DNA from 3 places in the Atribacter laminatus genome. Region 2 is predicted to be linked to each of the others. Evidence: riboswitches for the same ligand, from Rfam matches in the RefSeq annotation. Region 2 holds a riboswitch; each other region holds the start of a gene.

Region 1 (3,185 bases), 360 kb from region 2:
TTTAGAAGATTCATAATAAAGATTCCCATTTGAATAGGCTTTTAATTTTTCCTTTAAAAAAGAGAATTCTTGGGGTGTGAGTGGATCGTTAGGTCGGAAAAGACCTTGAGCATCACCGGTAAACAAGGGTGGATTGAGTTGAGTGGAAAGAATAACAACCTTTTTTTCGTCTTCATTGAGGTTTTGAATATCCTGGAAAGGGATCGACCCAGCATCAAAATAATCATATAAATCATTATATGAAAGAGCATCGATTATAGTTCGAGCAGCATCGAGACGAGTAACGAATTGAGTGTTAGTGCGGTTTTGGCTTATAACGATTGTAGGCCCAAGGATATTTTTTAACGAAATAGTGAAATCATTCCATGACAATCTTGATTCAGCTGTCAACCCTGGCAAAGAAACGGTAATAACAAGAAATAAAAGAACGATTATATGATGAGTCAAATATTTTTTCATATTGCATCCCTATTTACTAATATTCTTTTTATAATAAAGTTCCTCATAGGGTAACAAATCCAGTAAAAAAATTCAAACCCAATTTTTATTCCAACATCTAATTAGTACTTTTAGCTATGAAAATGGGATTAATGACCTATATAAGTTTAAATTTTTTTTTCCTATAATTTCGATAGTGACGATTATGACAGGAGGAGATTCAACTGATTACAACAAAAACAAAAACAACCACCAAAAAAATATTTGTTGTTGACGATAACCGTTTTTTTCTTGAAAGTTTGGTGTTCCTCCTCAACCGTCAGATCGATATGGATGTTGCGGGAACCCATGATCGGATTCAGGGGGTGTTAGAAAGAATTGAAGCGGTTAAGCCCGATGTAATCATTCTTGATATGCGACTCCCCGATGGCGATGGGATTACTTTGCTTCAAAAAATAAAATCAAGCTTTGACATTCCAGTTATCATGCTTACTATGTACGAGGAGCATAAAGAACGGGCGGCCAGAGCAGGAGCATTTGCCTATCTTGTCAAAGGAGAAGGTCTCGACCGTCTGTATCAACTTATACGAAAAGCCACTGAATCGTTTGTTAATTCTTGAGTTATATATTCTATCTTCTCCCTGCTTTCTAACAAGTTAGTTTTATCTTCTTTTTTTGCTCATTCTCTTTCCTGTATATAAAATACAATGAAAAGTCATGATTTTGTTTTATCGGAATCCTGAGCACTTACTTTTTTGTAAACCTTTTTAAAATTTAGAGGAAAACTTTTTTTAAAAAATCCTAAAGTATTTTGATATTGTTCCGATAATTAATAAAGGACTGGAAATATATATTAGATATATATATTAAAGGCAAACTCTCCGAAAGGGGAGGACGCAAAACCACGAACCTAAAGCACGAAAGTGCTACGGCAGTCGGGTTGCCGGATCGGCATCGAGTTGATCTGTTAAAATGTGCGTCACTCTCAAAAATGATTTCGGAGAAAACTCTGAAGGAGGCATGAGAGTTGAAGCACAAACAGTTACTGCCACTCATCATCTTCGGGCTTCTCCTGATGGTGTTTATCTCTGGTTGTACCAACTTCGTAAACACTCCGGAAACCGATTTTGGTAATAATAACGCGATAACCAATGTGATTTCTTTAGATAGTTTAGATAAATTTATTGAACGCTCTGATACTAAAATCCTACTTGACGTTCCTTTCCTTCCGCAAGTTCCTCCTGGAACCTGGTCAAATACTCGAAATTGTGGTCATACCGTCGCAGTCATGATGAGAGCTTACTATTATGGAATAGAACCACTTCCAGATCACATCATTCAAGCGGATGATTGGTTGAATGATCGATACGGCCTTCCGATTAACAATTATAATGGTGACTGGACAAACAGTTTTCAGATCCGTGCTTGGTTAGAAAGTGAAGGAGTCCCAACCAAGGTTGGTATGGGTAATTTAGAAAGAGCTCGGAATATGCTTTCAGAAGGGAAACCATTTTTAGCTGCAGTATATTCTAATATGAATCCGAATGGTGGCGCCAAACATGCTATGTTAGTAATCGGAATCGACTCCGCCAATGTATATGTCAACGATCCGGGTAAGGTTAATGGTGCCAACAATTCCTATACCATTAATCAATTCCTTTCAGCTTGGGGCGCACAAGGCAATTGGTATGTGGCATTGGATTAATTAAATCATAGATTGATTTTTAACTTCTTAGTTATATTTACGCTTTTATTTTGAATTGACCTGCGGTTTTCTATCTTCAAATTTACCAAGGCGATGGCTTTTAGACCATCGCCTTTTGTTTTTTTTAGCCTTTGTTGAACAATTACTTACTCACTCCTGCCAGATTTTCTTCCATTTTTTTTAAGATGCAACAGGTTATCTATTGAAAATACACGGGCATGATAAATCAAGCCCCTACAAAAGATTTAAAAGTTGTAGGGGTGCAATTCATTGCGCCCGTTTTCCATTTAATGTAGCGACATGCCATGGCATGTCGAATCTTTGTTTTCTCCCCCATCTAAACCTTCCCCGTTTTTTCTTTTTTTCCCTCTCCCCTGGTGGGAGAGAATTAAGGTGAGGGGGGAAATTGTATACCACGTCGAGCTTTTATTTAAAAATTCCAAACCTGAATATGAATCTGAACTTTGATCCTCATCCTTCCCTTCCCCCATCAAGGGAGAAGGAACTCTGACTCGTCATTGCGAGACCTCGTTTTTTGAGGTCGTGGCAATCTTATGAGTTTAATTTTTTTTATTCCTCTCCTTTTAGATAAAGGGAGCTTGAGAAGGATTGTTTTTTTTTCCAGTACTTTCAAACCCCCCTAATCCCCTTTGCTAAAGAAGGAGATTCATTTCTGAATAGGTGTTTTCATCTTCATCTAGTGCTGCTAAGCAGCATGAAGGTTTGTAGAATTCAAGGGAATATTGCCATTGTAGTTTATAAAAATAGTACCACTGGTTGGTAAAAATAGGCATGATTTCCTATATCCGATTCATCTCTCCTCAACTAATCTATACCAAGAAATCTAATTATCCCGAGAGGAGGGATTATTCGTGAATAGAAAAAAACTATGGTTTTTGGTCTTAACAACAATTGTGTTAGCGTCTTTAGTCAGTGGCTGTATCGGTGGTGGCCAATTCGGAGCTCCATCAACTGACAGCTCAGTCACCATCAAAGGAGTGGTGGTGGCCCCTGATAATAACTGCTTTACCGATACCTGTGC
Region 2 (3,185 bases):
ATGGAGATGATGATTATGCCGATTGCCCTTATAATGGCTGGTGGGAAAGGTGAGCGTCTCTGGCCGTTAAGTACCTCAAAAAAACCAAAACAATTTACAGCGTTAATGGACAAAACATTTTTTCAAATGACTGTTGACCGAGTTCTTCCTTTGGTGGGAGAAGACGGTATTTATGTGGTAACCCAGGAAAATTTTAAATCCGAAATCTTAAAGGAAGTTCCTTATTTATTAGAAAAAAATATCATCCTTGAACCAGTTGGGAGAAATACTGCTCCCTGTATTGGGTTAGGTGCACTCACAATAGCTCGTAAGAACCCCAATGAAGTCATGATTGTAATTCCATCTGATCACCTGATTTTCGATGAAGAAAGATTTCGTGAAGTTGTTCGTTTTGGTTGTGAAGTCGGGATGAAAGATTATCTGATTACTTTAGGAATAACACCAACTGAAGCCCACACTGGTTATGGTTATATCCATTATGGGGATGAAAAATTTTGCAAACAAGATATAAAAGCCTGTCAGGTGCTTGGATTTATTGAGAAGCCGGATATTAAAAAAGCAAATTACTATTTTTCCAATCCTACCTATCTGTGGAACAGTGGAATATTTATTTGGAAAGCTCAAACCATTTTAGAAGAAATAACAACCCATATGCCCAGTCTTTTTCAGGGACTTAACACCATTCAACACTATTGGGGAAGGCCAGAGTTAGAAACCGTGAAATCTCAGGTATTCAATACACTTCCATCGACTTCCATCGATTACGGTATTATGGAGAAATCAGAGAGAGTGTTGGTAATCCCAGCTACTTTCCAATGGAACGACATTGGATCTTGGTCGGCACTGGAAAAAGTATTTTCTCAGGATAAATCAAAAAATTTATCCATTGGTTCCTATTATGGATTACAGAGTCAAAATAATATTATCTATTCCCAAAAACCAATTATAACCTTTGGAGTTAATGATTTGATTATTGTTGAATCGGATTCTGCTGTTTTGGTGATGCACAAAAGTCTTGATCAAAAAATCAAAGAGTTAATACAGGAACTTAAAAACAACGACCAGTTCAAGCATCTTACCTAACTTTTTTTATTGGTTTAAAGCTAAATTATTTCACTTCGGTTAAAATCGTCTTCAATACGAACAATATCTTCTTCGGAGATACAATTACCGTTTTGAACTTCAATTATTTCCAGGAGTTCATCGCCGCGATTTTCCATTCGGTGGAAGGTCTGCATGGGAATATAGGTACTCTGATTCGGATCTAAAATGAAGGTTTGATCTCCAACGGTGACCAATGCTACTCCTTTGACTACCAACCAGTATTCATTGCGATGGTAATGCATTTGTAAGCTTAAACGGTAACCAGGATAAACAACAATTTTTTTAACCTTGTAGTGAGGTCCCTGGTCGATAATGGCATAATATCCCCAGGGTTTTTCGATTTGAGTCGGTTCTTTTTGTGCAGAATCTTCAGAAAATTCATTTTTATTTCTTAGGTTTACTTCATTTTCAAGACAAACTGATAAATTACTTTTTTCGTTTGCTTTTAGATAAATCGGAGTAGAAGGTGTTGATTTTTTTTCAGGTATAAAGAGGCCATTTGATAAAAAGTGATCAGTTTCAACCTCATCTAAGCTTTTTTTGTCAAATTGCTGGCTTATATCACTCTTTGAAGTTGGAGATTTACTATCTTTACGAGCCATTTTATAAATCCTCCTATGGAAAACTTTCCTATGGAAATGGTTCGTATTTTACAAGTCATCATTTCGTTTTTTAGGTGGATTTTGGCGGCTCGACTGCCATGGCATATAAACGCTTTAGGCTCTTAGCTTTGCGCCTTTTCCTTTAGGAAAGTTTGCCTTTTCAGGTACCCATACTTTTTCATATATTATCGGCAAAAAAGAAATTTCCTTTAGAATAGAATTAATATATTTAATAAGTTAGACAAAAAATAAATATACTATTTGAATCAGAAAATTTATCGAATAAATAGCCATGCTACTTGATGGTAGCAGATGAGGATAAAATACTTATCTAAAAGCGTCAAAGTGAGGAGCGCATCGATACATCTATAAAAAACTACTTTCTACTATGTATACGATGAGATTTTCTTAATCGCTGACTGGCAAAAAATTCTAAAACCTCTTGCCAGGAATTGCTTTCTTCAATTGAGATGGTATCTTTATTTGCTTGATAATCAAATTTTTGAATGAAGGATTTAAGATTTTCGTCTATATTTTTTAGACTTTTAAGAGTCTGTTCCCTAAGTTCCGATGAAATTGAAGGAGTAAGTTGTAATTCATTTTGGTGAATGATACAAACGAAGGTATATTTTCCCCAGACATTTTTAAAATCCTTCCAATGCTTTTGAAGAATATTTTCAAGATGATGGATTTTATCTTTCCAAAGATTGCAGAGTGGACAATTTTTTAGGGTGGGATGGTTTTCATTTTTTAAATAGGTATTGAGCAAATCCTCATAGACAATACTCATACCCAAAATTGATGGTCGAGTATCGAAAACCCTTCGTAAATGATCCTGACAAAAACCTCCTTGATCGCGGAGTTTTTGACGGATCTCTGGATCGGTGACAAATTCATAGAATAATCCATCTAAAGATTGTTCTTCAAAAGTTTTTTTATAACTGCAAATTGGACAACCATTTTCTGAGAAGAGTTCCAGTAAATCGTAATAAGTTTTATCCACGCTTCATCTCCTTGTAACAAATAAGCTCCATTTCGGGATGTTATCACAAATTTATTAAAGGAGAAAGAAATGAACCCAGCTGTGAACATAATTATTTGCAAATAGGAACCTGTTATTGTGAACCGGAGCAATTTAAGGTTGACTCAAGTGTCGATAAGAATGACAGTTTTATAATAAAAGGTGAGAAGGTTATCGTTAACATAGATGATTATACTTATTGGATTGATATTTCCAATCAATTCTATTTATTGAAGTTCCTCGAAATATTCAAAAGAATCAATCAAATCTAAGTAAACTCCATCAAAACCAGCTTTGAGTATTTTATCAAGATAAGCATCTGGATTTCCAAAAATTATTTGCTGCCAATTTTTATCCCAGTAACGAATTTTATAATTTCCACTCCAATCTGGGTTTTCTTCTTCTAACCAAGGTGGAGGATTGATATCCCATTCTTTTTGCCAATAATAGCGATAATT
Region 3 (3,185 bases), 990 kb from region 2:
CAAAGGAATAACCATCATTCCATCTTTGGGTACATTATTATAAGGTGATTTAGCCAAGGCATAACCTATGGGCAGATTATAAAGTCCATTTATAACCGACCGGGTAGTTGAAGAAATTGTCGTGCTTCCATTGGCAATGGCATCCATGACGCTTCCATCATTAGTATGACCAGCAAAACCGACTACATGCCCTAACTCATGAAGATAGAGCTCATATTTCGGCTTGATTGGATATCCGTACCAATTTCCTTCAGGAAGGATTCGAACCTCTGCTTTAATGAGCTGATAATTTGACCACCAAACCGTGGCATAACCCCAAACCCCATTTCCCTGAGAGGTGATTGATGCGGCATCATAAAAAATGGTTATTGGACTGGTACTATCGGTTGATAACTGGAAGGTGGTAGTTCCTCCAATGATTGAGTTCCACTGGTTTAAAACATCCTGTACATTGATTCCAGGGTAATTGGTGGAATCCTTAACCTTAATGATCCCATCCCTCCACCGTACCACATTATTCTTTCCATAGCTATACTGGGAAATGAGTTGGTAATTAATAGGTGAGCTTGGTGTTGGTGATGAACCTGCTAATGGCGTCGGTGTCGGTGTTGGATTTAAAGCACCATTCTGTACCACTACCTGATTACTGGTTGCTAATTTGGTATAACTCCCATTTCTAAAAAGCCGGAATTCATACTGACCGATAGTATTTGGAGCCTTGAAAATTAACGAACCATTTTTTTGCCCTCTTAAATATTGATAGCTGATTCGGGAATAATTATTTGAACCAACTTTAAAAAGACCGATCCAATCCCGGTAATACCCTGGTGCTCCAGTAAAATTGACAGTAATATTTCCTCCCGGGACTATAACACTTGGGCTTGCTGAAAGTGGTGAATTATTGTTTGTACTAGGAGGTGTTGGAGTCGGTGTTGGTGTTGGTGATGAACCTGCTAATGGCGTCGGTGTCGGTGTTGGATTTAAAGCACCATTCTGTACCACTACCTGATTACTGGTTGCTAATTTGGTATAACTCCCATTTCTAAAAAGCCGGAATTCATACTGACCGATAGTATTTGGAGCCTTGAAAATTAACGAACCATTTTTTTGCCCTCTTAAATATTGATAGCTGATTCGGGAATAATTATTTGAACCAACTTTAAAAAGACCGATCCAATCCCGGTAATACCCTGGTGCTCCAGTAAAATTGACAGTAATATTTCCTCCCGGGACTATAACACTTGGGCTTGCTGAAAGTGAAGTTCCGGCGATTTCAATAACAGAAACGCCTGAAGCATCGTTAAGTTCTTTTTCAACTGAAGGTGTCATGGGTACATTAGTACAACCGGAAATGAAAGTAATGAGGAGAAGTCCGAGGATGGCGATAAAAAATACTTTATTGCGCTTCACTACTTATTCCTCCTTCAGGACTTTCTCCGAAGAAAAGAGGTTTTAAGAGTGACGCACCCTTTTGAGTTTAAACTCAAAAAAGACTTGGCAACCCGACTACCATTGCGTATTTGACGCAGTAGGTTCGTAGCTTTGCGCCCTCACCTTTCGGAGAGTTTGCCCTTTCATTCTAAAAGTTCATTTTTACTTACTCAATTTATCGGATAAAAAAGAAGTAACTTTAGTGGATTTATTCCAATTTGATCTTGATATTTATTTTTAAAAAAGGAGATATTTACTCTGTAAATGTAGTGAGAAGTAAGTGGTGAGTAGTGAGTTGTAAAAAATTATTACCTTCATCCTGACCTTCTTCCATCAAGGGAGAAGGGACTCTGACTCGTCATTGCGAGGAACGTAGTGACGTGGCAATCTCATGAGCTTAATCTTTTTATTCCTCTCCCTTTGGCTAAAGAGAGATTAAGAGGGATTCGATTGGTTCTCAAAAAACTCAAATCCCCCTAACCCCCTTTTCTAAAGGGGGAGATTGATTTCTGAATAGTTATTTTCATCCTCATTTGGTGCAGCTAGGTAGCATGAACGTCTATCTTTTAAACCTCAAAATAAAATATTGACGAAAAACTTCAAAATAGAATTCTTTAATACAGTATAATTGGTATAAAAAAATAAGAATAAGGGTTCTTTGCATGGAAATAATTCGTGAAACCTATACCACCTTTTCGGAAAATGCCGAATTCTTAAAAAAGATCTTTCCACAAGATGATGAAAAATACTATTATGACTTCCTTAAATATGACCCATTTTTCCACCCCAATAATATTTATTCAATCAAAAATAGAAATCAAACTATTGCAACCCTTTGGTGCCTTCCTCGTCTCTTTATAGACAGTAAAAGAACGATTCTTGCGGCTGGGATTGCTAACGTTGCGACTAATCCAAGTTTTCGAGGACAGGGATTGGCTGGTCAACTGATGGAAAAGGCTTTAAAAAAAGCCGAAGTCCAAAATTTCGAATTCATTATTTTAGTAACCAAGATTCCTGAATATTATAAAAGATGGGGATTTCAAAAGATAGGTAAATATGAGGGAGTTATTGAGCCTTCAACCACTGGCAAATACCCTATTACTTGCCAGAATATACCTTATGAAAACATACTCGATTTATATATATCTTTCTACCAGGATTTTCAGGCTATTGCTCCCCTCCGTAACTTGGCTTATATGAAGGGTATGAAGGAATGGAACCAGTGGAGTTCGATGTTTAATTATAATGGGAAAAAAGCGGATTGGTTTCTCTTGAGGAATGAAATTGGTCAATCGGCGATTTTCTATGGATTGGATAGAGAGGAAAATTTTAAGGTTTTTGAAATAATTTGGGATAAAAATATTGATAAAAAAGACTTGTTAGCGCTTCTCCATAATTGGGCTTATCAACTCGGAAAAAATATTCATCTCGATTTGCCTTTGCCGGTGATTAATTATTTAAGGTTGGAAGCCAACAAGGATGATAAAGATACTGTGATGGTTAAACCTTACGAGGATATTGATATAAATCGTCTCTATCTTCCCGTTCCAGATTATTTTTAAGAATAAGCAATATAAAATTACTTAAATACATATGAATGAAGAAAGGAAGAACAAGTAAAAAATGAAATTTAACGACCTATTGCGGCGTACCAAATCAAATTTGGAGAATTTAGGATGGAGACTGCTTACTCCCTTTCTTCAGCTTTATTTTAATGAAAAACATTTCGAAGAACTTTATAAAAAGAAACCAGA

What was found. Region 2 has a riboswitch for cyclic di-GMP ahead of RT761_RS08795 (phosphomannose isomerase type II C-terminal cupin domain). Riboswitches for the same ligand answer to the same signal wherever they lie in the genome.
Region 1: it holds a riboswitch for cyclic di-GMP, as region 2 does, so the genes downstream of both, RT761_RS07280 (C39 family peptidase) here and RT761_RS08795 (phosphomannose isomerase type II C-terminal cupin domain) in region 2, are expected to answer to the same signal.
Region 3: it holds a riboswitch for cyclic di-GMP, as region 2 does, so the genes downstream of both, RT761_RS04490 (hypothetical protein) here and RT761_RS08795 (phosphomannose isomerase type II C-terminal cupin domain) in region 2, are expected to answer to the same signal.

Annotation. Positions count from the first base shown of each region.
Region 1 is NZ_CP065383.1:1,588,148-1,591,332, forward strand. It holds gene RT761_RS07270 (phosphodiester glycosidase family protein) at 1-459, opposite strand, end outside; gene RT761_RS07275 (response regulator) at 699-1,058, shown strand; cyclic di-GMP riboswitch class I at 1,300-1,386, shown strand; gene RT761_RS07280 (C39 family peptidase) at 1,466-2,143, shown strand; gene RT761_RS07285 (InlB B-repeat-containing protein) at 3,016-3,185, shown strand, end outside.
Region 2 is NZ_CP065383.1:1,945,980-1,949,164, forward strand. It holds gene RT761_RS08790 (mannose-1-phosphate guanylyltransferase) at 16-1,083, shown strand; gene RT761_RS08795 (phosphomannose isomerase type II C-terminal cupin domain) at 1,104-1,706, opposite strand; cyclic di-GMP riboswitch class I at 1,787-1,873, opposite strand; gene RT761_RS08800 (DUF6062 family protein) at 2,083-2,709, opposite strand; gene RT761_RS08805 (endo alpha-1,4 polygalactosaminidase) at 2,955-3,185, opposite strand, start outside.
Region 3 is NZ_CP065383.1:954,606-957,790, forward strand. It holds gene RT761_RS04490 (hypothetical protein) at 1-1,410, opposite strand, end outside; cyclic di-GMP riboswitch class I at 1,494-1,581, opposite strand; gene RT761_RS04495 (GNAT family N-acetyltransferase) at 2,094-2,993, shown strand; gene RT761_RS04500 (class I SAM-dependent methyltransferase) at 3,055-3,185, shown strand, end outside.